4 regions of the Marinobacter sp. OP 3.4 genome follow, and region 1 is predicted to be linked to each of the others. Evidence: predicted binding sites of a transcription regulator. Region 1 holds the regulator's gene; each other region holds the start of a gene.
What was found. Region 1 encodes sigma-54, which starts transcription at its own class of promoters, with help from an activator protein. Its sites were predicted from a motif close to ANTGGCATNNANNTTGCTNT; they were not measured.
Positions count from the first base shown of each region.

Region 2: the regulator sigma-54 is predicted to act here: its motif matches at 4,087-4,106, upstream of glnK (P-II family nitrogen regulator).
Region 3: the regulator sigma-54 is predicted to act here: its motif matches at 3,643-3,662, upstream of glnA (glutamate--ammonia ligase).
Region 4: the regulator sigma-54 is predicted to act here: its motif matches at 5,112-5,131, upstream of RO069_RS16550 (PEP-CTERM sorting domain-containing protein).

Region 1 covers NZ_JAVVLT010000107.1:22,065-29,721, reverse strand. Annotated here, with positions in the region: gene mlaE (lipid asymmetry maintenance ABC transporter permease subunit MlaE) at 1-333, opposite strand, end outside; gene RO069_RS18170 (ABC transporter ATP-binding protein) at 326-1,153, opposite strand; gene RO069_RS18165 (KpsF/GutQ family sugar-phosphate isomerase) at 1,360-2,328, shown strand; gene RO069_RS18160 (KdsC family phosphatase) at 2,339-2,908, shown strand; gene lptC (LPS export ABC transporter periplasmic protein LptC) at 2,908-3,528, shown strand; gene lptA (lipopolysaccharide transport periplasmic protein LptA) at 3,512-4,063, shown strand; gene lptB (LPS export ABC transporter ATP-binding protein) at 4,075-4,800, shown strand; gene RO069_RS18140 (RNA polymerase factor sigma-54) at 5,031-6,545, shown strand; gene hpf (ribosome hibernation promoting factor) at 6,576-6,884, shown strand; gene ptsN (PTS IIA-like nitrogen regulatory protein PtsN) at 6,978-7,445, shown strand; gene rapZ (RNase adapter RapZ) at 7,511-7,657, shown strand, end outside.
Region 2 covers NZ_JAVVLT010000096.1:33,499-41,155, reverse strand. Annotated here, with positions in the region: gene hemW (radical SAM family heme chaperone HemW) at 1-489, shown strand, start outside; gene RO069_RS15435 (hypothetical protein) at 486-1,022, shown strand; gene trmB (tRNA (guanosine(46)-N7)-methyltransferase TrmB) at 1,065-1,781, opposite strand; gene RO069_RS15425 (YifB family Mg chelatase-like AAA ATPase) at 1,892-3,415, opposite strand; gene RO069_RS15420 (accessory factor UbiK family protein) at 3,478-3,744, opposite strand; gene glnK (P-II family nitrogen regulator) at 4,220-4,558, shown strand; gene RO069_RS15410 (ammonium transporter) at 4,631-5,899, shown strand; gene speE (polyamine aminopropyltransferase) at 5,982-6,863, opposite strand; gene speA (biosynthetic arginine decarboxylase) at 7,072-7,657, shown strand, end outside.
Region 3 covers NZ_JAVVLT010000032.1:327,943-335,599, reverse strand. Annotated here, with positions in the region: gene ntrC (nitrogen regulation protein NR(I)) at 1-19, opposite strand, end outside; gene glnL (nitrogen regulation protein NR(II)) at 16-1,101, opposite strand; gene RO069_RS06745 (DUF4124 domain-containing protein) at 1,414-1,938, opposite strand; gene glnA (glutamate--ammonia ligase) at 2,096-3,499, opposite strand; gene typA (translational GTPase TypA) at 4,048-5,862, shown strand; gene pip (prolyl aminopeptidase) at 6,027-6,989, shown strand; gene dtd (D-aminoacyl-tRNA deacylase) at 7,119-7,562, shown strand.
Region 4 covers NZ_JAVVLT010000100.1:25,765-33,421, forward strand. Annotated here, with positions in the region: gene RO069_RS16525 (TRAP transporter large permease) at 1-825, shown strand, start outside; gene RO069_RS16530 (MFS transporter) at 993-2,168, shown strand; gene RO069_RS16535 (SDR family NAD(P)-dependent oxidoreductase) at 2,264-3,046, shown strand; gene RO069_RS16540 (ketopantoate reductase family protein) at 3,094-4,029, shown strand; gene RO069_RS16545 (SDR family NAD(P)-dependent oxidoreductase) at 4,096-4,899, opposite strand; gene RO069_RS16550 (PEP-CTERM sorting domain-containing protein) at 5,258-5,824, shown strand; gene RO069_RS16555 (TRAP transporter substrate-binding protein) at 6,119-7,192, opposite strand; gene RO069_RS16560 (CHAD domain-containing protein) at 7,354-7,657, shown strand, end outside.

The sequences.
Region 1 (7,657 bases):
AAACAGCAGCGCCGTCACCACCGGCCCCAGTTCCCGCAGCAGGGTCAGCGCAATCATCTGGCCAATGGCGCTTTCCGACCCGAAGTCACTGAGGATGGAATAACCCTGGAGTGCCAGCACCATGCCGATGAACAGCCCCGACACCACCACGATGGCCAGGGACAGCACCCCCACCGTATAGAGCTGGCGCACCAGCAGCGGCAACCCGACGGACGGCCGGGGTACTCCCGCCAGGGCGCCCCACAGGAACATGGATGCCCGCCCCAGGGACGCCACCACGGCCAGTGCGCCACGACCCAGCCCCGCGATACGATCCACCACCCCGTCAATCATGGTGCCCCTCCCCCATGCGATCGACGCTACCCCAGTCCGATGCGGCATCCGGTGCCGGGTAGTGGAACGGCACCGGCCCGTCCGGCTGGCCATGGAGGAACTGCTGCACCTGGGGCGACGAGTGATTCCTGAGTTCGTCCGGTGAGCCTTCGCCGATCACCCGACCATCGGCAATGATGCAGGCGTAATGGGCGATACTGAGGGATTCCGGCACATCATGGGAGACCAGCACGCTGGTCAGGCCCATGGTGGTATTGAGGTCACGGATCAGTTTCACCAGCACGCCCATGGCGATGGGATCCTGGCCGGCGAAGGGTTCGTCATACATGATCAGTTCGGGGTCCAGGGCGATGCTCCGGGCCAGGGCCACCCGGCGGGTCATGCCCCCGGAGAGTTCGGCGGGCATCATGTCCCGGGCCCCCCGCAGGCCCACGGCCTCCAGCTTCATCAGCACGATATCCCGGATCATGTCCTCCGGCAGGGCGGTGTGCACCCGCAGCGGGAAGGCGACATTCTCGAACACGCTCAGGTCAGTGAACAGCGCGCCACTCTGGAACAGCATGCCCATGCGTTCACGCAGCCGGTAGAGTGCCTTGCGGCCCAGCCGGGGCACGTCCTCGCCCTCCACCGTGACCCGACCACTGTCCGGCTTTAGCTGGCCACCGATCAGCCGCAGCAGCGTGGTCTTGCCGGTACCACTGGGCCCCATGATGGCGGTGATCCGACCACGGGGGATACTCAGGGTCACGCCATCGAAGATGCGCCGGTTCCCCCGGGTAAAGACAACATCGTCCAGAGTGATGCAGGATGGGTCAGACATGTCGGAAACTGCCGGAAAATTTGGCGTACAGTATGCCAACTTGCGCTGCCGCTCAATGGTCGGGGGTGTTAAAGTTTGGACGGAGAAGCCCCGGCAGCCGTCAAACACCCCCTGCGGGCAGGCCCGGAGGCCGGGTTGATGATATACTGTCGCCCCTGTTACATCCCGGCGGTACCAACCCCGGATCGGAGCAATCCAGGAGCCCCATGAACAAGCCTTATGTCTCTGCCGCATTGCAGGCCATCGAAGTGGAACGCCAGGCCGTGGAAGCCCTGTCCGAACGCATCGGCGACGACTTCGTCCATGCCTGCGAGGTGATGATGGCATGCCGGGGCCGCGTGGTGGTGACCGGCATGGGCAAGTCCGGTCATATCGGCAACAAGATTGCCGCCACCCTGGCCAGTACCGGCACGCCGTCGTTCTTTGTCCACCCCGGTGAGGCCAGCCATGGCGATCTGGGCATGATCACGCCCCAGGATGTGGTGCTCGCCATTTCCAATTCCGGCAACACCGGCGAAGTCCTCACCATCCTGCCCCTGATCAAGCGCATGGGCGCGCCCCTGATCAGCATGACCGGCAACCCGGACTCCACCCTGGCCCGGGAGGCCGTGGCCAACCTGGACATCAGCGTGGCCAAGGAAGCCTGCCCCCTGGGGCTGGCCCCCACCTCCAGCACCACCGCCACCCTGGTCATGGGCGACGCCCTGGCCGTGGCCATGCTGGAGGCCCGTGGTTTCAGCGCCGAGGACTTCGCCTTCTCCCACCCCGGCGGCACCCTGGGGCGGCGACTGCTGCTGCGGGTGGCCGACATCATGCACACCGATGACCGGGTACCGAAGGTACAGGAGAACACCCCCCTGTCCGGCGCCCTGCTGGAAATCTCCCTCAAGGGCCTCGGCATGACCACGGTGATCAACGACGACGGCAGGCTGGTGGGCATCTTCACCGACGGCGACCTGCGCCGGACCCTGGACCGGTCCATCGACATCCACAAGACCCTGATCCGCGATGTCATGACCCGCAACGGACGTACCATCCACGAGGACCAGCTCGCCGCGGAGGCCCTGCACATCATGGAGGAGCTGAAGATCAACGCCCTGCCCGTGCTGGACCGCAACGAAGAACTGGTGGGCGCCCTCAACATGCACGACCTGCTGCGCGCCGGCGTGATCTGAAGGAGTGGTAATGACCATGGAGACGGCCCCCAACAGCCGGCCGGAGTGGCCGGACGACGCGCTCGCCAGGGCCCGGGAGATCGCCCTGCTGGCCCTGGATGTGGACGGCGTGATGACCGACGGCTCCCTGCTGTTTTCCGCCAGCGGCGATGAGCTCAAGGCGTTCAATATTCTTGACGGGCTTGGTCTCAAGCAGGCCATGGCCGCCGGCATCGAGGTGGCGGTGATCACCGGTCGCCAGTCCCCCCTCACCGAGCGGCGCATGACCAGCCTGGGCATCACCACCCTGCTCCAGGGCCGGGAGGACAAGATTGCCGCCCTGCGGGAAATCATGGCCGGGCGACAGCTTCAGCCCGCCCAGGTAGCCTACATCGGCGATGACCTGCAGGACCTGGCCGCCATACGCTATGCCGGCTTTGGCGTAACCGTGCCCAACGGCCACTGGTTCGTGCGCCAGCACGCGGATTTCTGCACCCGAGCCGCCGGCGGCTCGGGGGCCGTGCGTGAGCTCACCGACCTGCTGCTGTCGGCCCGGGGGCACCTGGACGGCGAGCTGCTCAGCTGGCTGGGGGACACCTGATGGCGCCGGAGAATCCCCGCAACCTGCTGCTGAGGGTGCTGGATTTCCTGGCCCGCCCGGCCATCCGCAACCCCGCCCTGCTGATCGCCGTCGTGGCCCTGGGCTTTCTGCTGTGGCACAGCGATGAGCCAACCACTGTCGACACCGACGCCATGGAGCTGCGGGGCGCCAGTGAGCCAGACACCTTCATCAATGACGGAGAATTCCGCTCATTCGATACCCAGGGCCGCCCCAAGCTGGTAGCCTCCAGCCCTCGCACGGAACAGTTCGATGATCGCCGGCAGGCGGTTTTGGAAGCGCCGGACGCCACCCTGTATGATCATGAAGCCAACCTGCGCTGGCTGCTTGACGCAGACCATGGCCTGTACCACATGGACACCGAGGTGATGGAACTGGAAGGCAACGTGGTAGTCACCCGAAGCGTGGAAGGCGGCAACGCCGTGTTGCTCACCGAGTACCTTCGCATCGATAATCCCGCCGGCAGGGCCACAACCGACCGCCCTGTCACCCTGAAGTCACCGGGCAGCATCACCCATGCCCGTGGCATGACCGGCTGGTTCGATGAACGGGTGCTGGAATTGGAAAACTCAGTCGAGGGGATCTATGAAACCCGTCAGTAACCTGGCAGGCCGCCTGCTACTGCTGTCAACGCTGGTGCTGGGCCCGGCCCTGCCCGCCCTGGCCTTCAACCTGGAGTCCAACGAACCGATCCGGGTGACCGCGGATTCGGCCCGCCTGGACGATAACCAGGGCATCGCTATCTACCGGGGCAACGTCGAGGTCCGTCAAGGCGGCATCCTGCTCACCGCCGACCGGGTCGATGTTCACCGAAACGCCCAGGGCCTTGACCGTATTGACGCCCGCGGACAACCCGCCACCTATTCCCGGCCCGCCACCGAAACCGAAGGCCCGGTGGACGCCGAAGCCCTGCTTATCCATTATTCAGCCCCCGACAACCTGCTGCGTTTCGAGCGGGAGGCCGTGGTGAAGCAAGGCGGTGACGAATTCCGTGGCGCCGTGATCAACTACAACACCGTCAACCGCGTGGTGACCGGTGAGGGCCTGACCGCGGAGGGCGAAGGGTCCGGACGGGTTGAAATGGTGATCCAGCCCCGGGGCAACAACACCGGCGGCAACTCCGGCAATAACAACTGACGGCTGTTTCCATGGCACTATTGCAGGCAAATCATCTCGCCAAGAGCTACAAGCAGAAACAGGTGGTTATCGATGTCTCCCTGAGCATCGAGAGCGGCCAGATCGTGGGACTGCTGGGCCCCAACGGCGCCGGCAAGACCACCTGCTTCTACATGATCGTCGGCCTGGTGCCGGCCGATCACGGCCACATCAGCATCGACGGCAAGGACATCACCCCCCTGCCCATGCATGGGAGGGCCCGGCAGGGCATCGGCTACCTGCCCCAGGAAGCGTCGGTGTTCCGGAAACTGTCGGTCAGCGACAACATCATGGCGATCCTGGAAACCCGGAAAGACCTCAACAAAAAGCAGCGCCAGGACAAGATGGAAGAGCTGCTGCAGGAATTCCACATCACCCACATCCGTGACAGCGCGGGAATGGCCCTGTCCGGGGGTGAGCGCCGGCGGGTGGAGATCGCCCGGGCCCTGGCCATGGAACCGGCCTTTATCCTGCTGGACGAACCGTTCGCGGGGGTGGACCCCATCTCCGTCAGCGACATCAAGCAGATTATCCGCCACCTGCGGGACAAGCAGATCGGCGTGCTGATCACCGACCATAACGTGCGGGAAACACTGGATATCTGCGAAAAAGCCTATATCGTCAGCAGCGGCCACATCATTGCCTCAGGCTCCGCGGATGACGTCCTGGCCAACCAGCAGGTGAAGGAAGTGTACCTGGGGAACGAATTCAGGCTGTGATCCGGTTGGCCCATCCGATAACACACTGCAACACAGTCCACACGCCCTGCAATTGTGTTGGCAGCAGCAAGGGGGTACACTCGGCAAAGAACTTGCTTGTTATTTCCAAGTATCCGGTAACGCTGATTTTTTTGCCTGATTTCAGCTATTTTTTGAGCTGAATCAGTGTCTTTTTGCAACGATTCTGTTACCGGCTACCTCAGAAGGGCGATGGATGTGAAACCATGGTGATGAAAGCCTCCTTACAGTTAAAGATGGGTCAGAGCCTGACGATGACCCCACAACTGCAACAGGCGATCCGTCTGCTCCAGCTTTCCACACTGGACCTGCAGCAGGAAATCCAGCAGGCCCTGGATTCCAACCCGATGCTGGAAACCTCCGAGGAGGAGGACACCGACGAGTCTTCCGACGCCGAGCGGGACAACAATGACAGCAACGAGGAGTCGGTCAGCGCCTCGGAAGGTGAGTCCGCAGCCGACAATACCTGGGAGGAATCGGACTGGTCGGCGGATAACAATCCCTCCGACAACATTCCCGACGACCTGCCGGTGGACACCGCCTGGGATGACATCTATCAGTCCGCGCCGGCTCCCGCCTCCCGGGGCGATGACGACAATGACTCCGATTTCGAAAGCCGCAGCCCCACCACCGAGACCCTGCACGACCACCTGGAATGGCAACTCAACCTGACGCCCATGGGCGAGCGGGATGCCGCCATCGCCCATGCCCTGCTGGATGCCGTGGATGAGCGCGGCTACCTGACCTCCCACCTGGAGGAAATCCATTCCGGACTGATGGATGACGAAGACGAGGACCCGGTGGAAATGGACGAGGTGGAAGCGGTCCTGCGCCGCCTGCAGCACTTCGACCCGCCCGGCGTCTTTGCCCGTGACCTGCAGGAATGCCTGCTGATCCAGCTCAACCAGCTGCCGGCGGACACCCCGTGGCTGGACAAGGCACGACTGGTGATCACCCACTACATCAATCTGCTGGGTAACCGCGACTACGCCCAGCTGTTACGGCGCAGCCGCCTGAAGGAAGACCAGTTGCGGGAAGTGCTGGCGGTTATCACCGCCCTCAATCCGCACCCGGGCAACGCCCTGGACACATCCGAGCCGGACTACGTCATTCCGGACGTGATCGTACGCAAGGACAAGGGCCGCTGGCGGGTGGAACTGAATCCTGAAATTGCCCCGCGCATTCGTGTCAATGCCAGCTATGCTTCCCTTATAAGGCGTGCCGACAGCAGTGCCGACAACACCTACCTGCGGGACCAGCTCCAGGAAGCGAAATGGTTCATCAAGAGCCTGCAGAGTCGGAACGAGACCCTGTTGAAGGTGGCGACACGAATAGTTGAACATCAACAGGGTTTTCTGGACCATGGGGAAGAAGCGATGAAACCGCTGATCCTGTCGGACATCGCCCAGGCTGTGGAAATGCACGAATCCACCATTTCCCGGGTCACCACGCAAAAGTTCATGCACACGCCCCGTGGCATCTTCGAGCTGAAGTACTTCTTCTCGAGCCACGTGAGCACCGAGGAAGGCGGCGAATGCTCGTCCACGGCCATTCGCGCAATGATCAGGAAACTGATTGCGGCGGAAACCCCGAAGAAGCCGCTCAGTGACAGCAAGATTGCCACCATGCTGGGAGAGCAGGGCATCAAGGTGGCTAGGCGAACGGTGGCAAAATACCGTGAAGCCATGCATATTCCGCCCTCCAACGAGCGGAAGCGACTGGTCTGACACAAAGGGTCTGACAAACAGGAGAAGCCCATGCAACTGAACATTTCCGGTCATCATGTCGAACTGACTCCCTCCCTCAAGGATTACATCAACGAGAAATTCGAAAAACTTGAGCGCCACTTCGATCACATCAGCAACTGTCAGGTAACCCTGGAGGTGGAAAAGGTACGCCAGATCGCGGAGGCCACCCTGCACGTGGTCGGTGGCGAAATCCACGCCAAGGCCGAAAACGATGACATGTACGCCGCCATCGATGCCCTGGTGGACAAGCTTGACCGGCAGATCCTCAAGCACAAGGAAAAGAACGTTGACCGGATGCACGGAGCAACGGCCCGCTAACCATTGCCATGGCGGAACGGCTATAATCTGAATCACAACGCTGCGGTACGGACTCGTACCGCAGCATTTTTTTATCGGGACCGACGAGTATCCATGACCGATTCGACCTTGACCATCAATAACATACTGGCGCCAGAGCTCACCCTTTGCCGGGTCAATGGCACCAGCAAGAAGCGGATTCTGGAATTTATCGCGGAAAAGGTGGCCGGACAGTATCCGGAGCTGGATGAAACCCAGATCTTCAATAACCTGATAGCCCGGGAGCGGCTGGGGAGCACCGGTATCGGTCAGGGTATTGCCATTCCCCACTGCCGGCTTGAAGGGTGTACCCGCGTGGTCGGAGCCCTGGTCACGATGGAGGAAGGCGTGGCCTTCGACGCCATCGACAACCAGCCGGTGGATCTCCTGTTCACACTGATTGTGCCCCGCGAGGCCACCTCAGAGCACCTGGAGCTGCTCAGTCAGCTTGCCGAGCAGTTCAATGACCGCAGCTTCTGCGATGCCCTTCGGGCCTGCGAGACCGCCGAAGGCCTCCACCAGAAGATGACCGGCAATACCTGATCCTTTCCCGGCATGTCGCGTATACTCGCGCTCAATGTCGACCAAGTCGCCAGGGGACAAGTTTCATGAAGCTGATCATCGTTAGCGGCCGTTCCGGTTCGGGCAAGAGTACCGCCCTCCATGTGCTGGAGGATCTGGGTTACTACTGCATCGACAACCTGCCCATCGGGCTGTTGTTCCCGCTGACCACCGAGGCCACCTCACGCAATTCC
Region 2 (7,657 bases), on a different contig from region 1:
ACCCTCTGGAGCATCTGGCAGGCGGGGCGGGAACGGCTGCTGGCGGCCGGGTTCGACGACTACGAGGTATCCGCCTGGGCCCGGCCCGGCCGGTCCTCCCGCCACAATCTCAACTACTGGACCTTCGGCGACTACCTGGCCGTGGGGGCCGGCGCCCATGGCAAGGTGTCGCTGGCGGACGGGGACATCCTGCGCTACTGGAAGACCCGCCAGCCCGATGCCTACCTCAGGCGCATCGGTAGTCGCACCGCCGGCACCCAGTCCATCGATCCGGAGGAACGTCCCCTGGAGTTCATGATGAATGCCCTGCGGCTGAAGGAGGGTGTCGACGAGGTCCTGTTCCGGGAACGGACCGGTTTACCATTGACTACAATTGCTGCAATACTGAATCAATTGAGAACAGACGGGCTACTGGACCCTCACCGCCTACAGGCCACGGAGCGGGGGCGACAGGTCCTGAACAGTGTGCTGGAGCGTTTTCTGTCATGAACGACACTACCCGCAGACCGATCCCGGCGAGGATCCGCTGGCTCGGGGGCGTGACCGCCATCGTGCTGGTACTGCAACTGGGGCTGAACCAGCCCCTCCAGACCCCGGTTTCCCCGCAGGGCATGCTCAACTTCCAGTTGGCCACCACCGGCGAGAACGCCATCGCCATTGTCGAGAGCTGGACCGGGGCCGGCCTGGGCTGGGCCCGGGCGTCCCTGTGGAGCGGCTTCGTGTTTGCCTTCCTCTACAGCACCCTGCTGATTCTCTTCACCAACCATCTGCTGGTGGACCGGCCCGGCATCCGGGAGCGCAAGGCGGGGCGCTGGGTCCGGGGGCTGTTCGTGGCCGCCGGCATGACCCATGTTGCCGAGTACTCCCTGATGCTGGTGAACCTGGATTCGCCCAGTGACCGCCTGAGCCTGTCCGCTACGCTGCTGGCGCTGATCAACTACACCGCCCTGCTGCTGGGCATTGCCGGCCTGGTGGTGATCCGGGCGGCGCGACGCCACCCGATACACACACACCACGCCTGAAAGCGCCGCTGGTAAAGGTTTGAGACGTCGATGCGTAGCGGCTCAGTTGGTCCGCCGGTACACCAGGTCCCACACACCGTGGCCCAGCTTCTCACCCCGCTTCTCGAACTTGGTAATGGGCCGGTGCTCCGGGCGTGGTGAGTAGCCGCCCTCGTCCCGGGCGTTGACGAAGCCTTCCGAGCCGTCCATCACTTCCAGCATGTGCTCGGCGTAGTTTTCCCAGTCCGTGGCCAGGTGCAGGATGCCACCAACACGGAGCTTGTGGCGCAGGCGTTGCACGAACTCGTGCTGGATCAACCGGCGCTTGTGGTGCTTCTTCTTGGGCCATGGGTCGGGGAAGAACACCATGACCCGGTCCAGGCCGGCGTCCGGCAGGCACAGGTCGATCACATCGTTGGCGTCGATGGCGTACACCCGGACATTCTCCAGGCTCCGCTCCTCCACCTCTTTGAGCAACGCGCCCACGCCAGGGGCATGCACTTCCACCCCGATAAAGTCCTGCTCCGGCGCTGCCTCGGCCATTTCCACCAGGGACTGGCCCATACCAAACCCGATCTCCAGGTTCAGCCAGGCTTCACGACCGAAGATCTCCCGGGGGTCGATAACCCCCTGCTCCCGGGTCAGGCCATACTTGGGCCACAGGCGCTCATAGGCCTTCTTCTGACCGTCGGTCATACGACCCTGACGGATCACGAAGCTGCGTACCCCCCGGCGGGTGGTAATGGGGGATGAATCCGTCTGGTTCTGGTGATCAGTCATCTTGCGTCCTCAGGCCACGGTCTGGATAACTCTCGGGTACGATTCGACAGGCTTCACAGTTTACCAGAATCCCGCCACCAGTCAGAGGCAGCCTCCGCCCGGGACCTGCGTCAGATCGCCGACACCCCCTGCGCCGCCGGCTGGCGGTCCAGTTTGCGGTAGCCCAGGGCCTCAACCAGGTGCGACTTCGACAGCGCCTGGTCACCAGTCAGGTCGGCGATGGTGCGGGCCACCCGCAGAATCCTGTGGATGGCCCGGGCGGACAGTCCCAGACGCTCAATGGCCTGGCTCACCAGTTGCTCGCTGGCCGAATCCAGGCGACAGGCCTCATGGAGCGCCGCCCCGGAAAGCGTGGCGTTGAGGCCCTGGCGGTCGAGCTGGCGCTCCCGGGCCGCCATCACCCGTTGTCGCACCGCCGCACTGCCCTCCCCTTCACCATCCCGCCGCAACAGCACCTCACCATCCTGCACCGGCACTTCCACATGCAGGTCAAAACGATCCAGCAGGGGACCGGACAGCTTGCGCCGGTAGCGGGACACCTCGTGGGGCGTGCACTGGCACTCAATGGTGGGGTGGCCACGGTAGCCACAGGGGCAGGGGTTCATGGCGGCGATGGCCTGGAAACGGGCCGGGAACAGGACCTGGCGGGCCGCCCGGGAAATCATGATCTCGCCGGATTCCATGGGCTCCCGCAGTACCTCCAGCACCTTGCGGTCGAACTCTGGCAGTTCGTCCAGGAACAGTACCCCGCGATGGGCCAGGGAGATCTCCCCGGGCTGGGGACTGCTGCCGCCACCGACCAGGGCCACCGAGGAGGCAGTGTGGTGGGGCGCGCGATAAGGTGGCTGACGCCACTGCCCGGCCCGCACCGGCAGACCGGCGATGGAATGGACGCTGGCCACCTCCAGGGCGTCCTGGTCCGTCAGTGGCGGCAGTATGCCCGGCAGACGGCTGGCCAGCATGCTCTTGCCGGTTCCCGGGGGGCCGAACAGCAACAGGTTATGGCCGCCGGCCGCGGCGATTTCCAGGGCCCGCCGGGGCACGTGCTGGCCCCGCACATCCGCCAGGTCCGCCACCCCGGCGGTGCTGTCCACGGCTTCCATGGGAGCCACAGGAGAGAGGGTGTCGGTACCCGCCAGGTGCTCGCATACCCGTAGCAGGTGGTCGGTGGCCAGCACATCATCACCGCCGGCCAGGGAGGCCTCGTCGGCATTATCGGAGGGCACCAGGATACGGCGGCCGGTCTCCCGGGCGGCCATGACCGCCGGCAGTACCCCGCGCACCGGCCGCAGGGTGCCGTCCAGCGCCAGTTCCCCCAGGCATTCCAGGCCGGCCAGGGGTTCCGGAGGCAACTGTTCCGAGGCCACCAGGATACCCAGGGCCACGGCCAGGTCGAAACGGCCGCCCTCTTTGGGCAGGTCCGCCGGAGCCAGGTTGATGGTGATGCGTCGGGCGGGGAATTCGAAACCGGCGTTCAGTAGCGCACTGCGAACCCGGTCCTTGCTCTCTCGGACCGCCGTTTCCGGCAACCCCACAATGGACAGGGACGGCAGTCCGCCGGACAGGTGGACTTCAACGGTCACGGCCGGGGCGCTAACGCCCAGCCGTGCACGGGTATGGATGGTGGCAAGCATGCAGATCTTCCCTGATGTTATAGGCCCCGGCGGTACTGCCTGTGCCGCCTTTTAAGGGGGATTCAGTCCTGTGCCGGGTCGGCGCTGTGCGTCTGCTCCAGTTCGGCGACCCGCTTCTCCAGCTGTTCCAGACGCTCGCGGGTGCGAAGCAGCACCGCCTGCTGGGCGTCGAACTCCTCCCGGGTCACCAGTTCCAGCTTCGAGACCACGGACATGGCCGCAGCACGGGCATGGTTCTCAACATCGTCCCGGGCCGCCCGCGCCATATCCGGAACGAACTGACCGAACTGTTGCTGGACCTGGCCCAGCAGATCGTTGGGAATCTTCACCGCACTCTCTCCGTTATATTCCGTGGGTTCCCGGTCACCAGTCGCGTACCCTGACGGTGGGGCTGGCGGCCTTCTGTTCGCCGGGAGTGTAACACAGCCCGGTCCCTGCCATACTATTCGAAGGGACTCCCCTCAAGCCCGCTGGCAACCTGTCGTTGTCGGTGACGGTTTCAGAGGAAAGCCCCCGAAGGAATGGACGTTTATCAAAAGCAGGCGCACCTGTCTTGAGCAGTTGCACCAAATTGGTTCTCGCTCCATATCGCTGCGCTATAATGGCGCACACTTCGGAACCATTTTGGTTCACAAATATTGTAATACACTGTTTTATAACTATTTTTTTGCGTTGGCATACACGATGCTTTGAGCCTTGCACGCAATCCGCACAATTGGTGTGCGAGGTGGCAGCATCCCGAACCCGGTCGATCCACGATGCAGTGGCCAGAAAACCGGGGCGGCTTAATCCAAGGAGACAGCAATGAAACTTGTGACAGCGATCATCAAGCCTTTCAAGCTGGATGATGTCCGTGAGGCACTATCCGAGATTGGCGTTCAGGGCGTAACCGTAACCGAAGTAAAAGGTTTCGGTCGCCAGAAAGGTCATACCGAGCTCTACCGCGGTGCTGAATACGTGGTCGATTTCCTGCCCAAGGTGAAGGTGGAAGTGGCCATCGGCGACAACCTGCTGGACCAGGTGATCGAGTCCATCACCAAGGCAGCCAATACCGGCAAGATCGGTGACGGCAAGATCTTCGTGACCGAACTGGAACAGGCCATCCGTATCCGGACGGGCGAGACCGGCGAAGAAGCCGTCTGATCCCGGACGCTTAAAGCAGTCAGGCCAACGCAAAAAATCCAACCTAGATAAGCCTCGTGCGGAGGGCTTCCAATGGAAAACAGTGTATTTCATTTACAGTACGCTCTAGACACCTTTTATTTCCTGGTGTGCGGCGCATTAGTCATGTGGATGGCAGCTGGCTTTGCCATGCTGGAATCCGGTCTGGTTCGCGCCAAGAACACCACCGAAATCCTGACCAAGAACGTGGCCCTGTTCGCAGTGGCCTGTACCATGTACATGGTTTGCGGTTACGCCATCATGTACGACGGCAGCATCTTCCTGAGCGGCATGGGCAGCGTTGACGTCGGCGGCGTGATGGGTGAGTTTGCCGAGCGCGGCGACTTCGAGGGCGGCTCCATCTACTCCGGTGCTTCCGACTTCTTCTTCCAGGTGGTGTTCGTGGCCACCGCCATGTCCATCGTCTCCGGTGCCGTGGCCGAGCGCATGAAGCTGTGGGCGTTCCTGATCTTCGCCGTGGTCATGACCGGCTTCATCTACCCGATGGAAGGCGCCTGGACCTGGGGCGGTGCTGACGTATTCGGCATGTACAGCCTCGGCGATCTGGGCTTCTCGGACTTTGCCGGCTCCGGCATCGTACACATGGCCGGCGCCGCCGCTGCCCTGGCCGGTGTCATCCTGCTTGGCGCCCGCAAGGGCAAGTACGGCCCCAACGGCGAGATCCGCGCCTTCCCGGGTGCCAACATGCCGCTGGCCGCCCTGGGTACCTTCATCCTGTGGCTGGGCTGGTTCGGCTTCAACGGCGGTTCCGTGCTGAAGCTGGGTGACGTGGCCAGTGCCCACTCCGTGGCCATGGTATTCCTGAACACCAACGCTGCCGCCGCCGGTGGTGCCATCGCCGCCCTGATCACCGCCCGCGTGATGTTCGGCAAGGCCGACCTGACCATGCTGCTCAACGGTGCCATTGCCGGCCTGGTGGTGATCACCGCCGAGCCGTCCACCCCGAGTGCACTGGTTGCCACCATCTGGGGCGTGCTGGGCGGTATCCTGGTGGTACTGAGCATCGTGACCCTGGACAAGCTGCGCATCGACGATCCCGTCGGCGCCATCTCCGCCCACGGTGTGTGTGGTCTGCTGGGCCTGCTGCTGGTGCCCGTCACCAACGACGGTGTCACCTTCAGCGGCCAGATCATCGGCGCCATCACCATCTTCGTCTGGGTCTTCGTGGCCAGCCTGGTGGTCTGGGGTATCCTCAAGGCCGTCATGGGCATCCGCGTCACCGAAGAGGAGGAGTACGAAGGTGTCGACCTGTCCGAGTGCGGTATGGAAGCCTACCCGGAATTCGTTTCCGGCAAGCAGTAAGATCGCACCACCGGCTCCCCTTCCCGGGGAGCCAAAGCAAAAGGGCAGCCCTCGGGCTGCCCTTTTTTGTGCCTGGAGATAGTCAGCCTTCTGCAGGCCTGACCGGATCCTCCAGGGCCTCCAGCATGAACTGGGGCATGGCCAGCGCGCCGCGGTGGACACCCTCGTTGTAGTAGCGGGTCACGAAGGGCCGGTCGGCGGCGTCTTCCTCGCGGAAGTAGCTGGTGTGGACGTCCTTGCCCCCCATGGTGCAGCTCCACCAGCCGGTGGGGTAGACCGGCTGTGGGAATGGCAGGGTCTGGACATGGTCGAACCCGGCCTTCTTCATGTCCTGGTGGATATCGCGGATGATGCTGTCGGTGTGCAGCAGGGGCGATTCGCTCTGTTGCACGACGATGCCGCCCTCCCGCAGGGCGATCATGCAGTCGCGGTAGAAGTCCAGGGCGAACAGGCCTTCCGCCGGCCCCACCGGGTCGGTACTGTCGACGATGATGACGTCCACGCTGCCCGGCGGCTGGTCGCGCATCCACTGGATGCCGTCGCCGAAGAAGAAGTTGGCTCGCGGGTCCCGGTTGGACTCGCAGAGCTCCGGAAAGTATTTCTCTGACATCTGTGTCACACGCTCATCGATTTCCACCTGCCAGGCTTCCTCCACACCGGGGTGCTTGAGCACCTCCTTCAGGGTGCCACAGTCGCCACCGCCGATGATCACCACCTTTTTCGGGTCCCGATGGGTGAAGAGCGCGGGATGGGTCATCATCTCGTGGTAGAGGAAGTTGTCACGGCTGGTGAGCATCACGCAGCCATCCAGCACCATCAGGTTGCCGAAGGTTTCAGTCTCCCAAATCTCCAGCTTCTGGTAGGGGGTCTGCTCCTCATGGAGCTTGCGCTTCACCTGCAGGGAAAATGCGGTTCCCTTGTCCTGGAAGACTTCGGTAAACCAGTTGTTATCAAGTGTACTCATCCCATACCTCCAATCGTTACGGCCTGCCCCGGCCTGTTACCCGACGGCTCCGGGCGTTATGCCGCCATTGTATGGGCTGTTGCTGGCAGGCCAAAGCGTTGGCCGGAAAAACCTGCGCCGATTGGCCATTGTGCGCTGGTCCAGCTCGGGCCAGACGCCTACAATGGGCTCGCCGGACGCCGGCACCGGACGACTTATGGAGTTCAGTATGGCCACCAAAACCACCGCCAGCCAGGTCTACAACATCCCCCACTGGAGCGACGGCTACATCGACGTCAGTGCCGACGGCGAGGTGCTGATCCAGCCCCACCGCCAGGCCCGGGGCGCCCGCATCCGACTGCCGGAACTGGTCAGCCGTATCACCGGGGCCGGCACGGCCCTGCCGGTGCTGATCCGCTTCACCGACATCCTCCATGACCGGGTGAACAGCCTGTGCCAGGCCTTCAACGAGGTGGCCGCGGAACATGGCTACGATGGCCGCTATACCGCCGTCTATCCCATCAAGGTGAACCAGCAGCGGGGCGTGGTGGAGGAACTGCTGCGGGCGGAACCGGCGGCCGGCAACGGCCAGATCGGACTGGAAGCCGGCAGCAAGCCGGAACTGATGGCGGTACTGGCCCTGTCGTCACCGGGGGCGGTAATCGTCTGCAATGGCTACAAGGACCGGGAATATGTACGCACGGCCCTGATCGGCCAGAAGCTGGGCCACCGGGTGTTTATCGTGGTGGAAAAGCCCTCGGAGCTGAAACTGATCCTGGAGGAATCCGGGCGCCTGCAGGTCAGGCCGCTGATCG
Region 3 (7,657 bases), on a different contig from region 1:
TGTTTGCCGGTTGACTCATCGCGTGGTCTCCTCCAGCGGCAGAAAGATAATAAAGTCGGTCGAGCCCGGCTCGCTCTCACACTCCACCAGGCCGTGGTGCTGCCCGATAATGCTCTGGGTTATGGACAGCCCCAGGCCGGTGCCATTGGCCCGACCGCTGATCATGGGATAGAAGATGTTCTGTAACAGGTCCGGGGGGATGCCCGGTCCGTTGTCGATAATATCCACCCGGCACACCAGCCGGTGGCGTTTCTGGCCAATAGTGAACTGGCGCAGCACCCGGGTGCGGAAGGTAATGGTGGGAGGCTCGTCGCTACAGGGCCCGTCGCGGTACTCGAAGGCGGCCTCCATGGCATTGCGGGCGATGTTCAGGAAGGCCTGGATAAGCTGTTCCTTGTCGCCGGGGAACTCCGGCAGGCTGACATCGTAGTCGCGGCGGAAGTTGAGCCGGCCCCGGCTCTCCGCCTCCAGCAGCGTGCGCACCCGCTCCAGGACCTCGTGGACATTGGTGTCGGCCAGCTTCAGTGCCCGGTTGGGGCCCAACATGCGGTCCACCAGGCCACGAAGCCGGTCCGCCTCGTCAATGATGACCTGGGTGTATTCCTTCTGGCTGTCGTCGGACAGTTCCCGGTCCAGCAGTTGGGCGGCGCCACGGATGCCCCCCAGGGGATTCTTGATCTCGTGGGCCATGCCGCGGACCAGGATGCGGGTGGTTTCCTGCTGGGTCAGCAGGTCCTCTTCCCGGCTGATGCGCAGCAGGCGGTCCCGGGGCTGTATTTCCAGTAGCAGGTGGCTACTGTCCGCGCCGAAGGTGGTTACCGAGTAGTCCACAATCAGGCGGTTGCCAGTAGCCAGCAGGAACTCCGCCTCACGACGGGTGTAGGTCTGGCCGGTTTCGGCAGCGGCCTGGAGGGTATCCAGGGACTGGTTGGTCTCAAGCAGAAGGTCGGCCAGACGGACGTGCTGAACCCGGGAGAGGCTGGTCTCCAGCATGCTCTCGGCGGCGGGGTTCAGATAGTCGATTCGCAGGTTGTTGTCCACAACGATCACGGCGGTGGTCAGGCTGTCGAGTATGCTCTTGTATTCCGTAACGGCTGACATGAATCTCCCTCGGTTGATGGGCTGGCTGCTGCAAAAACCGATCCAGAATTGAGATCGCGTCGCGATTTCTTTCGATGATGCGCCATTTGCGGGCAGGGGTGCCGCCAGCCCGCTGGCTGTCCGCTGTAGCCTGGTGCGGACGGGGACGACCTGTGCTTATTGGCGGCTGGAAACGCCCCCTGTCGGAACAGAGTATGGCTGTTTATTGGTGCGAGCGCACTAAAATGGTGCGGCTCTCGAGGGTGGGGTCAAAACAGGGCTGGCGTGCCGTCTGGCCCGGCGGATCAATGGGCCTGGACCAGACGGAGGATATCAGTTAAGCACGGATGGGCGATGGACGGTAAAGGTGATCTTGTCGCCGGTGTAGATGCGCTTGCCTTCCGGGTTGATCACGTTGACACCGGCGTTGTGAGTGCCCCGGAAGACATTGTTGACGGTGACGGAACCGGAACTGGTCTGCCCCACCGGCTGGCCGTCCAGGGTGATTTCAAACTTGTGGCCCTGGCGCAGGGCCGGGTCGCTGGTCACCCGGAACTCCACGTTGCCGCTGCCACTGTGGAACGCCTCTTCATCCGCCGGGGATGTAAAGCTGACGGACTCGTAGGCATCCTGATCGCCAATGCCGTCTTCCTCTTCCTCAAGCTGTTCCTTGACGGTTTCAGGCTTTGGCATGGTGATGGTGGTGGCCGGCTTCACGTTGACACGCTCGGCACTATCGTCCGGCTCGTCGGTAAAGGTCACGTTGCCGTCGGCATCCACCTGGCGGTAGATCTCGGCCTGGACCGGAAGGGCGATCAATGCCGACGTCGTGGCGGCAATCAGGAACAATGCTTTCATGGGCAGAACCTTGTGATGGACCATAACGGGATTATCGACAGAGCGGAAAGGCAATGCAATGTGCCATACGTCGCCTCGGGTTACGGTGAGGTAAAAGTCACAAAAAAGCCCCGCCGGGGCGGGGCTTTCTCGGACTCAGCTGTTCCGCGGGTGCGGATCAGACAGAGTAGTACATCTCGAACTCGACCGGGTGGGTGGTCATGTTCAGCTTTTCCACTTCACCACGCTTCAGGTCAATGTAGCCGGCGATCATGTCTTCGGTGAACACGCCGCCACGGGTCAGGAACTCGTGGTCCGCTTCCAGGCTGTCCAGGGCTTCCTGGAAAGTCTCGGCAACGGTCGGGATGTTCAGGGCCTCTTCCTTCGGCAGGTCGTACAGATCCTTGTCCATGGCGTCGCCCGGGTGGATCTTGTTCTGGATGCCGTCCAGGCCGGCCATCATCAGGGCGGCGAAAGCCAGGTACGGGTTGGCGGACGCATCCGGGAAGCGTACCTCGATACGACGGGCCTTGGGGCTGTTCACATACGGGATCCGGATGGAAGCGGAACGGTTACGGGCGGAGTAGGCCAGCATAACCGGTGCTTCAAAGCCCGGAACCAGACGCTTGTAGCTGTTGGTGGAGGCGTTGGTGAAGGCATTGATGGTCTTGGCGTGCTTGATGACACCGCCGATGTAGTACAGGGCGGCTTCGCTCAGGCCGGCATAGCCGTCACCGGCGAACAGGTTCTTGCCGTCCTTGTTCAGGGACATGTGTACGTGCATGCCGGAACCGTTGTCGCCAACCACGGGCTTGGGCATGAAGGTGGCAGTCTTGCCGTAGGCGTGGGCCACGTTGTGCACGCAGTACTTGAGGATCTGTACTTCGTCGGCCTTGCGGGTCAGAGTGTTGGCGCCAACGCCGATTTCACACTGGCCGGCGGTGCCCACTTCGTGGTGGTGAACCTCGATTTCCAGGCCCATGGACTCCATGGCGGCACACATGGCGCCACGCAGGTCATGCAGGCTGTCCACCGGGGGAACCGGGAAGTAGCCGCCTTTCACGCCGGGACGGTGGCCGATGTTGTTGCGCTCGAAGTCTTCGCCGGATACCCAGGCGGCTTCCTCGGAGTACAGCTCGTACATGGCGCCTTTCATGTCAACGCTCCAGCGGGCGGAGTCGAACACGAAGAATTCAGGCTCCGGGCCGAACAGGGCGCCATCGGCAATGCCGGTGGACTTCAGGTATTCCTCGGCACGCTTGGCAACGGAACGCGGGTCACGCTCGTAGCCCTGCATGGTGGAGGGCTCCACGATGTCACAGGTGATGTTGAGGGTGGTTTCCTCGGTGAACGGGTCCAGTACGGAGGTGCTGTCGTCCGGCATCAGGATCATGTCGGACTCGTTAATGCCCTTCCAGCCGGAAATTGAAGAGCCATCGAACATCTTGCCGTCAGTGAAGAAATCCTCGTCCACTTCGGTGGCCGGCAGGGTGACGTGCTGCTCTTTACCACGGCTGTCAGTGAATCGCAGGTCGACCCATTTGACTTCGTGTTCTTTGATCAGATCAATCGTTTTGGACATTGTGCTTACTCCGTAAGTTAACCCGGATTGCGGGCGATTTTCGGTGTTCGTTGTGCCGGATCGTTCAGCGTTGCTGCGGTCCGATCGTTGGTATCAGCGGTGTCAGCGGTTCCGTACCGCCCTGATAGTCGGCTGCGTAAGTAAATGCAAACTGCTTGCCAGTTTTTTGTTGGCGCGCCAGAACAGCGCAACCACGGCCTCTGGGAGGGCTCTTTACGCTCTCCGCTGGGGCAGGCCCTGGTCGAGGGACCTTTGTTGTGCACTATAGTGGTGCAAATCAGGGTCTGGGTGATCACTTGTGGTGCATCTGGCATTAAGGTGCACCGAAACAGAATAGGCGTTTTTCTTCATATTAACGACACCCTGTTTCCTATATACTTCGCGCGCCTGCTAAAGACTCGTTGAAGACTCCAAGTGCAGGATACCGGCCTCACTGCCGGTGACAAGCATTCATTTTCCGGATTTGAGACGGTATGTGGGCCGGCCGACAGGTCGGGCGCGCATTGTGGACCCTCTCAGGTCGCCCGACATGCCTCAGGAAACCTGTTGTGATTGATAAGCTAAGAAATGTTGCCATTATTGCCCACGTTGACCATGGGAAGACCACCCTCGTCGACCAGTTGCTGCGCCAGTCCGGCACCCTGGACCGCAAGGAACTTGAGAACGAGCGGGTCATGGACTCCAATGACCAGGAAAAGGAACGCGGTATCACCATCCTGGCCAAGAACACGGCCCTGAAGTGGCACGATTACAACATCAACATCGTGGACACCCCGGGCCACGCCGACTTCGGTGGTGAAGTCGAGCGAGTCATGAGCATGGTGGACAGTGTGTTGCTGGTGGTGGATTCCATCGACGGCCCCATGCCCCAGACCCGTTTCGTGACCCAGAAGGCCTTCGATGCCGGCCTGCGCCCCATCGTGGTGGTCAACAAGATTGACCGTCCGGGCGCCCGTCCGGACTGGGTGGTGGATCAGGTCTTCGACCTGTTCGACAACCTGGGCGCCACCGAGGAGCAACTCGATTTCCCGGTGGTCTACGCCAGCGCCCTGAACGGCATCGCCGGCATGGAGCACGAGGCCATGGACGACAACATGGATGCCGTATTCCAGGCCATTGTCGATCACGTACCGGCGCCTGCGGTGGATCCGGATGGTACCTTCCAGATGCAGATCTCCCAGCTGGACTACAGCAGCTTCCTGGGTGTTATCGGTATCGGTCGTATTACTCGCGGCAAGGTGAAGACCAATACGCCGGTGACCGCGATTGGTGCCGATGGCAACAAGCGCAACGGTCGTATCCTCAAGATCATGGGCCACTCCGGTCTCCAGCGGGTGGAAGTGGACGAGGCCCAGGCCGGCGATATTGTCTGCATCAGCGGCCTGGATCAGCTCTTCATCTCCGACACCCTGTGCGATCAGAACGCGGTTGAGGCCCTGCCGGCCCTGACCGTGGACGAGCCCACCGTGTCCATGACCTTCCAGGTCAACGACTCCCCGTTCGCCGGCAAGGAAGGCAAGTACATCACCAGCCGCAACATCAAGGAGCGCCTGGAGAAGGAATTGCTGCACAACGTGGCCCTGCGGGTCGAGGATGGCGAGTCCGCCGACAAGTTCAAGGTTTCCGGTCGTGGCGAACTGCACCTGTCGGTGCTGATCGAGAACATGCGTCGTGAGAATTTCGAGCTGGCGGTCGGTCGCCCGGAAGTGGTGATTCGTGAAATCGACGGTGTCAAGCAGGAGCCCTACGAAAACGTTATCGTCGACATCGAAGAGCAGCATCAGGGGCCGGTGATGGAGCAACTGGGTCTGCGCAAGGGCGACATGACCAACATGATCCCGGACGGCAAGGGCCGCATGCGTGTTGAATACGTGATTCCGGCCCGTGGCCTGATCGGCTTCCGTAACGCCTTCCTCACCATGACGTCCGGCAGCGGTATCCTGACCTCGACCTTCAGCCACTACGGACCGCTGAAAGAAGGTGCCATGGGCAGCCGTCAGAACGGTGTGCTTATCTCCATGGCCAAGGGCACGGCGATGACCTATTCGCTGGAAACCCTGCAAAGCCGGGGCAAGCTGTTCCTGTCACCGGGTGACGAGATCTACGAGGGGCAGTTGTGCGGTATTCACAGCCGCGACAACGACATTGTGGTCAACCCAACCAAGGCCAAGAAGCTCGACAACATGCGTGCGTCCGGCAAGGACGAGGTCATCGGCCTGGTGCCTCCGATCCGCCACACCCTGGAGCAGGCCCTGGAGTTCATCGATGAGGATGAACTGGTCGAGGTGACGCCCAAGTCTCTCCGGCTGCGCAAGAAGCTGCTGACCGAGAACGACCGCAAGCGGGCCGGCAAGAAGAGCTGAGCCCCGGGTTATTCCCGGCTAGTGACGTCGACACCCTCGCCCTTGACGGGGCCAGCGAAGCGCAGAACAGACGCAGGCTGGCCCCCTCAAGGGCGAGAGGCTTATAAAAATGAATCCCCCCGCCAATCTCGGCTAGACTCCTTGTAGTGCCAAAAGGAGCCCCCATGCTGACCCTCTACCCGGACATCGAACCCTATGCCCGCCACCGGCTGGCGGTGGAGCCTCCCCACGAGCTGTACCTGGAAGAATCCGGTAATCCCGACGGCATACCTGTCATCGTTATCCACGGCGGTCCCGGTGGCGGCTGCGAGGACTGGTACCGGCGCTTTTTCGATGCCGAGCGTTTCCGCATTATCCTGCTTGACCAGCGCGGGGCGGGCCGGTCGACGCCCCTGGCGGAACTGGAGGGGAATAGCACCCAGGCACTGGTGCAGGATCTGGAACGGGTGCGGGAATTCCTGGGCATCGATCGCTGGATGCTGTTCGGGGGCAGCTGGGGCTCAACCCTTAGCCTGGCCTATGCCCAGGCCCACCCTGAGCAGGTGCTGGGACTGGTGCTGAGGGGGATCTTCCTGTGTCGCCCTGACGATATCCAGTGGTTCTATCAGCACGGTGCCGGTCGCGTTTTTCCGGATTACTGGCGGGACTACGTGGCCCCGATTCCGGAAGACGAGCGGGCCGACATGGTGTCTGCCTATTACCGCCGGCTGACCAGCGACAACGAGCTGGAGCAGATCCAGGCCGCCAAGGCCTGGTCGGTGTGGGAAGGGCGGTGTGCGACCCTGCACCCCAACCCGAGGGTGGTGGAGCATTTTGCCCATCCCCACACGGCCATTGCGCTTGCCCGCATCGAGTGCCACTACTTCATGAACAACGCCTTCCTGGCGCCCGGCCAGTTACTGGCGAATGCGCACCGGCTGGCGGATATACCCGGGGTGATTGTTCATGGGCGCTACGACATGGTCTGCCCACTGGATAACGCCTTTGCCCTCAGCGAAGCGTGGCCGCAGGCCGAGCTGCGCGTAATCCGGGACGCCGGGCATTCGGCTTCGGAGCCACCGATTGTCGACGCGCTGATAAGAGCGGTGGAAACCGTCTCCCGTCAGGCGGAGCCGCGGCTGGCCTGAGGCTCTTTGTTGTGATCTGGGTCACGCGAGTTTCAAAATCAGAGCACCGACCGTGACGCCACTTGCGCCCGGATAACTCCGTCTATAGAATCCGGTCCGTCTTCAAACCAACCCCGTTTCAAGGACGTCATGAAGGGACTGATCCAGAGGGTAACCCAGGCCAGTGTGTCGGTGGACGGCGAGGCGATCGCCAGCATCGACAAAGGACTGTTGCTGTTACTCGGGGTTGAGCGCAAGGATACAACCGGCGAGGTCGAAACCCTGCTCCGCAAGATCCTTCGATATCGGGTGTTTCCCGACGGACAGGGCCGTATGAACCGCAGCCTGGTGGATTGTGGCGGCGCTCTCCTGATTGTTCCCCAGTTCACGCTAGCGGCGGATACCGGGTCGGGAACAAGACCGGGGTTTTCCGACGCGGCTGCGCCCGAGGTGGCGAGCCGCCTGGTGGACGAGTTCGTGCGCCAGTCCGTTGCCGAGCTGGGCGAGCCCCGGGTAGGAAAGGGCCGGTTCGGGGCGGATATGAAAGTGGCCCTGGTGAATGACGGGCCGGTGACTTTTTTGTTGAGTGTCTGAGCCAACTTGTGATTGCGAAGTGTTAACGTTACAGTCTCGTCACTTCTGGATTCGCTCACTTAATGTGCGGGAACAAGGCGGAACGGCAAAAGGTG
Region 4 (7,657 bases), on a different contig from region 1:
CTGGGTGACGTGATTGGTCTGCCGGTGGGCGACCTGTTCAAGGCGGCGGTGATTCCCGGCCTGATACTGATCGGCCTGTACGTGGCCTATATCCTGATCATGGCCTACCTCAAGCCGGAGATCGCCCCGGCCATGCCCAGGGATGACAGCCAGTCCCGCGCCCAGGAAATACGCCGGGCCCTGCTGGCGATCATTCCACCGCTGGCCCTGATCGTGGTGGTGCTGGGCTCCATCTTCACCGGCATCGCCACCCCGACGGAATCCTCCGCCCTTGGTGGCGTTGGCTCCGTGGTACTGGCGCTGATCTATCGCCAGTTCTCATGGCAGGTGATCTGGGATTCCGCGAAGGATACCGTCAAGGTAACCGCCATGGTGTTCGCCATCCTGGTGGGCGCCACCGCCTTCTCCATGGTGTTCAGCTACACCGGCGGCGACTACCTGCTGGAGGAATGGATGCTGGCGCTGCCCGGCGAGAAATGGGGCTTCCTGATCCTGTCGATGCTGATCATCCTGTTCCTGGGCTTCTTCATCGACTTCGTGGAGATCTCCTTCATCGTGGTGCCGATCCTGGCGCCGATTGCCGAACTGCTGGGCATCAACATGCTGTGGTTCGCGATCCTGATTGCCATGAACCTGCAGACCAGTTTCCTGACTCCCCCATTCGGGTTCAGTCTGTTCTACCTCAAGGGGGTCGCGCCACCGGGCGTGCAGACCACCCAGATCTATCGGGGGGTGATTCCGTTCATCCTGATCCAGATCGCGGTGGTGATCACCCTGCTGGTGATGCCGGAGTGGTTCGGCCTGTCCGCCACCTCCGGTTACTGATCCCTGCCATTGTCATGAACGAAGGCCTGCATCCGCAGGCCTTCCTGTTTTCGGGCCCTGAAACAGCCGGAATCACTGGGCACGGCCGGCGTAATCAGGTAGCTTTCTTATAGATCGACAAGCATCCAAGGAGCCCTGCCATTTCCCGCCCCATCCACATCAAGGCCGTGCTGTTACTGGCCAGCACCATGACCGTGCTGGCGGGTGCCATTATTGCGCCCTCCCTGCCCGGCATGAACCGCCACTTCGGCGGCAATGCCGAGGTAGCGGTGCAACTGGTGCTGACCATGCCGGCGTTGATGATCACCCTGTTCAGTCCGGCCATGGGGTATCTGGCGGACCGCTTCGGTCGCCGCAACCTGCTCCTTGTGGCCCTGCTGGTGTACGGCCTTGCGGGACTGTCCGGGTTCCTGATTGACCGGGTGGATGTACTGATCCTGTCCCGGGCCATCCTCGGTATCGCCGTGGCGGGCATTATCAGTATCAGCACGACGCTGATCGGTGACTACTTCAATGCCACCGAACGGGCCCGGTTCCTGGGCCTGCAGGGCAGTTTCATGGCCCTGGGCGGGGTGGTGTTCCTCAACCTGGGCGGCGCCCTGGCGGACTGGAGCTGGCGCGGCCCCTTCCTGGTCTACATCGCCGGACTGCTCCTGCTGCCCTATGCCCGGGCGGTGCTCTATGAGCCATCAGCGTCAGCGGACACGGACAATGAGTCCGGGGTACAGCTCCCACCGGAGCCTTTCCCCTGGGGCCGGGTGATCCTGGCCTACAGCCTTGGCCTGATCAGCATGGCCATGTTCTACATGGTGCCGGCGCAACTGCCGTTCCTGCTGACAGAGCGCCACGAGGTCAGTGGTACCGCCATTGGCCTGGCGCTGTCCACCACCCCCATGGCGGCGGCCGTGGTATCGTTCACCTACGGCCGCCTCAAGCCCTGGCTCACCGTGAGCAGCCTCTACGTGATCGGCTTTGTTCTGGTGACCATCGGATTCACCATCGTGGGCTACGCTCACAGCTATGCCCTTACACTGGTGGGTGTCAGCCTGGCGGGACTGGGGTTCGGCATTTTCCTGCCCAATACCAATGTCTGGCTGATGCGCATCACACCGACGGCGTACCGGGGGCGGGTATTCGGGGGCTCGTCGTCCGCAATCTTCCTGGGCCAGTTCCTGTCCCCCCTGGTGGTTGCCCCGGTTGCCGCATTGCTGGGGTCACTACGGGATGTCTACCTGGCGGCTGCGGTATTGTGCCTGTCGCTGGCCGCAGTCATGGCTATGCTTGGGGTTACCTGGCTACGGCATGATGACCTGCTTACTCCGCCAGGGGCCAATAATGATTGATGTGTTTCGCAGAACGAGAGAAGATACCGAATTCGCCAATCAAGGATGAGGCTCGTTCCCCCTTTCCAATCAACAACCACAAGAAGGGCCACTCCATGAAACTCAAAGATTCCGTTGCCATTGTCACCGGCTCCTCCTCCGGCATTGGCGCCGCCATTGCCCGCCTGTTTGCCGAGCATGGCTGCCATGTGGTGATCAACTACAGCAACAATGAGGACGGCGCCCGGGACGTGGCTTCCGACTGCGAGAAGTTTGGCGTCAGGACCCTGGTGGTCCGGGCCAACGTGGCGGAAGACGCGGACTGCCGGGCCCTGGTGGATGCCACCGTGGAACAGTTCGGTCGCCTCGATATCCTGGTGAATAACGCCGGCACCACCAAATTCTGCGACCACGCCAACCTCGACGGCCTCGACAAGCAGGACTTCCTGGACCTGTACGCCGTTAACACCGTGGGCCCGTACCAGATGACCCGTGCCGCCGAGAAGGCCCTGCGGGCCAATGGCTCCGGCCACATCATCAACATGGCCTCCATTGCCGGGCTCGCCGGTATTGGCAGCTCCATTGCCTATGCCGCCTCCAAGGGGGCACTGGTCACCATGACCCGGTCCCTGGCCCGCGTCATGGGGCCGGAGGTTCGTGTCAACGCGGTCTGCCCCGGTTTTGTGCAGGGCGAATGGTTGAAGAAGGGCCTCGGCGAGGACAAGTACGATGCCCTGTTGGAGAAAACCAAGAGGGGTGCCCCGCTGCATGATGCCGCCTCACCAGAAACCGTTGCGGACGTTTGCCTGGGACTGATTATCGGCGGCGACCTGACTACCGGCGAAACCATCCTGATAGACGGCGGCGCCCACCTGAGCATGGCCCCGGTCCGTCGTTAAGGCACCTGTGATCACGTTTATTGACGAATCAAGGAGACATTCCTGACATGAGCAACAAACCCAGCATCCTGATCGTCGGCGCCGGCGCCATCGGCAGCTTCTACGGCGCCGTCCTGAAGAAGGCGGGGTGCAGCGTCAGCACGGTACTACGCTCCGAGTACGATGCGGTAAAAGCCAACGGCATCCGTATTTCCAGCCCCCTGGGAGACCTGTCCTACCAGCCGGACCACGTCTACCGGGACGGCGACACGCCGGTGGAAGAGCCGGACTACCTGATCCTGTGCGTGAAAGTCCTGCCCGGCATCGACCGCGCAGCCCTGGTAAAACCCTGGATGGGCAGCAACACCCGCCTGGTACTGATCGAGAACGGCCTGGATATCGAACGGGAACTGGCCGACGCCTACCCGGACAACCCCATCATCAGCTGCCTGGCCTTCATCGCCGCCAGCCGCACCGAGCCGGGCGTGGTGGAACACAAGGCCTACGGCAAGCTGGTCATGGGCCGCTACCCGGAAGGCATTGACGACAACTGCCGGGAGCTGTCCCAGCTGTTTATCGACGGCGGCATCAACATCGACCTGACCGAGCAGGTGGTGGGCGAGCGTTGGCGCAAATGCCTGTGGAACACCCCGTTCAACCCCCTGTCCGTCATCGCCAACGGCGCCGACACCAAGACCATCCTGGACACCGAAGGGGGCGAGGACCTGATCCGCGCCATGATCCGGGAGGTCATGGACGTGGCCGCCGCCGAGGGCTACCCCATGGAGGACAAGGTGATCGAGCAGAATATCACCGGCACCCGCAAGATGCCCCCCTACAAGAACAGCATGGCCCTGGACTACCTCAATGGCCGGCCCATCGAGCGGGAGGCGGTACTGGGCAATGTGGTGGCTATCGCGCAACGCCACGGCATACCGGTGCCGCACCTGAATACGGTGCTGGTAACGCTGAAGATGCGGGCGGCGCTGGAAGGCAGGGACTGAGCCAGAACCCATCCCGTTAAAAAAGGGGGCGCCACGGTGCCCCCTTTCTGGTTGGGCCGGTTCCGGTCAGCCGGACTTCTCGTTGAACATGGAAATCCGGCCCCCGTCCACCACCAGGTCGTGGCTGTTGATGAACGAGCCCTCGTCGCTGGCCAGGAACACCGCCGCGTTGGCGATATCCACCGCCAGCCCCGCCCGCGGTAGTGGCGTCGCTTTTGCCAGGTTCTTCTCCAGCTTGGCCATTTTGGCCTCGTTTTCCAGATCGCTGAGTGTATTGGCCCGCTCGGACCCACCCCAGAAGATAGGGGTGGCCACCGCTCCCGGTGAAATGGCGTTCACCCGAATGCCATCAGCGCCGAGCTCCACGCCGGCTAGCCGTGTCAGGTGACTGACTGCCGCCTTGGCGCCGGAGTAGAGGTAGCCCCCCTGCCCCAGACGATGACCCGCAATGCTGGAGTTGTTGATAATGCAGCCGGAGCCCTGTTTACGCATCACCCGGGCGGCATGCTTGATGCCGAACACCACGCTGCCGGTGAGCAGGCGCATGATGTGGCCGAACTCCTCTTCGGTCACCGAATCCAGGGTGGTACGGTCACCGGCGCCGGCGTTGTTGAACAGGCAATCGAGGCGACCATACTGCTCCACTGCGCTGTCCACCAGGGCGGCTATATCAGCTTCGTTCATGACGTCCGCTTTCCGGAAGACGGCGTTCGACCCCAGGTCCGTCGCCAGCTTCTCGCCCTTATCCACACTGCGACCGGCAATAATCACCGTGGCGCCCTCCTCCACAAAACGACGGGCCGTGGCCTCGCCAATGCCGCTGGTGCCGCCGGTAATCACCGCCACTTTTCCTGCAAGACGATCTGACATTTTTTTACTCCTGTTGTGATTGTTGGTGGAGCATAACCCGGGGCCACGGACCGGCAAAAGCTCAGAGATCCGCTGGTCCTCTCGGCATGGTTTACAGAGATGAAGAGAAGGGCTCACCACATCAAAAGGGTGACCCAAAACAAACGTCAATATTATTTACACACCTGACGCAAACGGCCAAAAAAAATTATTTAAATTCAATGCATTAAGTATATGGCATAAACCGTGCTTTGGAACAGGCAGATTCACTACGCCATGGGGCGTAGCATCAGTACCCGGTGTCGCCGTACACCGTCAGGAGTGAGAAATGAAAACACACAGCAGTAAAGCAACAGCACTGATAGCCGGGAGCCTTCTGATGACAGCTTCCCTGGCCGTGCAGGCAGTGCCCTGTATCAATGGTGGCGTCAACACCACCGAAAGCGCCAGTGCCAATGGCTCTTATGCCGATGCCTGTCACTATTACAGTGCCAGCAATATTGCCAACCCGACCGACATTACCAATCTGACCAACAGCATCTGGGGCGGCACGGATCCATTCACCTATATCGGAAAGGACAGCGAGGCTGGCGACATTCCGGGGTTTGACCTGCAGGTCTCCGGTTCTGACAGTGAGTTTGAGTATCTCTACCAACTCATCGTTCCCACTGCCTGGGAAGGCACCACGGTGGACTGGGTACTGGGCATCAAGCAGGCCGACAACAGCTATATGAGCTACCTGTTTGAAGACGTGACCCTCGGTATCGACGGTGGCTTCAACAACTTCTGGCTGAACTCCCAGGAAAAGGAAGTGAACGATTTCTCCTTCGCTGCGGGCTTTATCCGTGTTGTTGATGTTCCTGTGCCGGAACCCGCCACGCTTGGCCTGCTGGGCCTGGGGCTGGTGGGCCTTGGTTTTGCTCGACGCAGAACCGCTGCCAAGTAACGCTCTGTAACGCCTTCCAGACATCTCCGCTCCGGCGGGGGTGTCTGTTAGTTCCTGCCTTGAATCCCCCTCTGCCCGTAATGGGGTATGCCCCATGCTGGACGCACTGGCGGTCGACATCACTGTCAATTTTATTTACATGTGATTCAGAAGATATGACTACCCACCCATGACAGCCAGAAAAACATCGCTTGTGGGTTTCGATCTCCTGCATAAACAACAAACCCCGCCTTGAGCGGGGTTTGTTGTTTATGGGAACCGAATGTTTAACCCGATTCCCAAGGACAGTGAGACTTACTCCACGTCGGAGTTGTTCAGGTAAGCCCGGTCGGAGATGTTGGTCCAGGGACGGATCTGCTCCATATAATCACGCTGGGATTCGATGATCTCGCGGGTCAGCGGATCCTTCTCCGCCATCTCGGCCAGCAGCTTCTTGGTGGAGGCCCGCAGCTCTTCCATGACCTCATCCGGGAAGGTGCGGAACTTCACGTCCGGATACTCTTCCTGGATGCTGCTCCAGGCCTTGCCGCTTTCGTGCATGGTCTGGATGTACATGTCATAGGCCGCTGTGCGCATGGCCACGCGGAGCACTTCCTGCAGGTCTTCCGGCAGTTCGTTCCAGGTGTCCTTGTTGATCAGCCATTGCAGTTCCGCGGACGGCTCCTGCCAGCCGCCATAGTAGTACTCGGCGATCTGGTGGAAGCCCATGGGCAGGTCCAGGGCCGGCCCGACCCACTCCAGGGCGTCGATGGTGCCACGCTCAAGGGCGGTGTAGAGCTCACCCGGCGGAATGTTGGTGACGGCCACACCGATATCCGCCATCACCTCGCCGGCAAAACCGGGGGTGCGCATCTTCAGGCCCTGCAGGTCTTCCAGGGAATTGATCTCCTCACGGAACCAGCCACCCATCTGCACGCCGGTGTTACCACCGGGGAACGACAGCATGTTGTGGGGGCCGTAGACCTTCTGGGCCAGGTCGAACCCCTCACCGTAGTAGAACCACGCGTACTGTTCCGGCGCGGTCATGCCGAATGGTACGGTAGTAAAGAACATGCTGTTGGGGATTTTGCCCTTATAGTAGTAGGACGCGGTATGGCCCATGTCGTACTGACCGGCCTTGACCATGTCGAAGATACCGAAGGGCGCCTTGTGCTTGTTGGAGGAGTCGATACGGATCTGCAGTCGGCCCTCGGACATCTTTTCCACCATGGCCTTCAAGCTACGGTTGGTGTCCCCCAGGATCGGATAGTTGGGGCCCCAGGTCTCGGCCAGCCTCAGGGTATAGGTTTCCTCGGCAATCGCGGATGTCCCGACGAGGGACAGCGACAGCAACAGTGTCGTTGTCTTCAGCATTGAGCGTAATGTCATGGTGATTACTTCCTGCTTTGGTTTTATTGTTGGAAGCCGATAGGGTCAGGCCCACGAACTTCCTGGCTTGATCCAGTGACCGACCGATGTTGGCATGGGAGTCGGCACGAAGCCGATATCATAGCTTCCCGGGCCACCCGATGCACAGAGGGATGTTGTCGATGAAGAGCCTCTTCCTGATCAGACATGCAAAATCCAGCTGGACGGACGATTCCCTGCACGATATCGACCGCCCCCTCAACAAGCGGGGCAAGCGCCAGGTGGCGGCCATGGCCGGTCCGTTGCTGGAACTCGGCGCCCTGGGCGATCCGGTGTATGTGAGCCACGCCTGCCGTGCCCGGCAGACCATTGAGGGTCTGCTGGAGCAGTTGCCGGAACACAATCTGGTGGCTGGAATACGCTTTGAGCCTACCCTGTATACCTTCCGTGCCAAACACCTGTTCAAGTGGCTCCGGAACCTGAAGG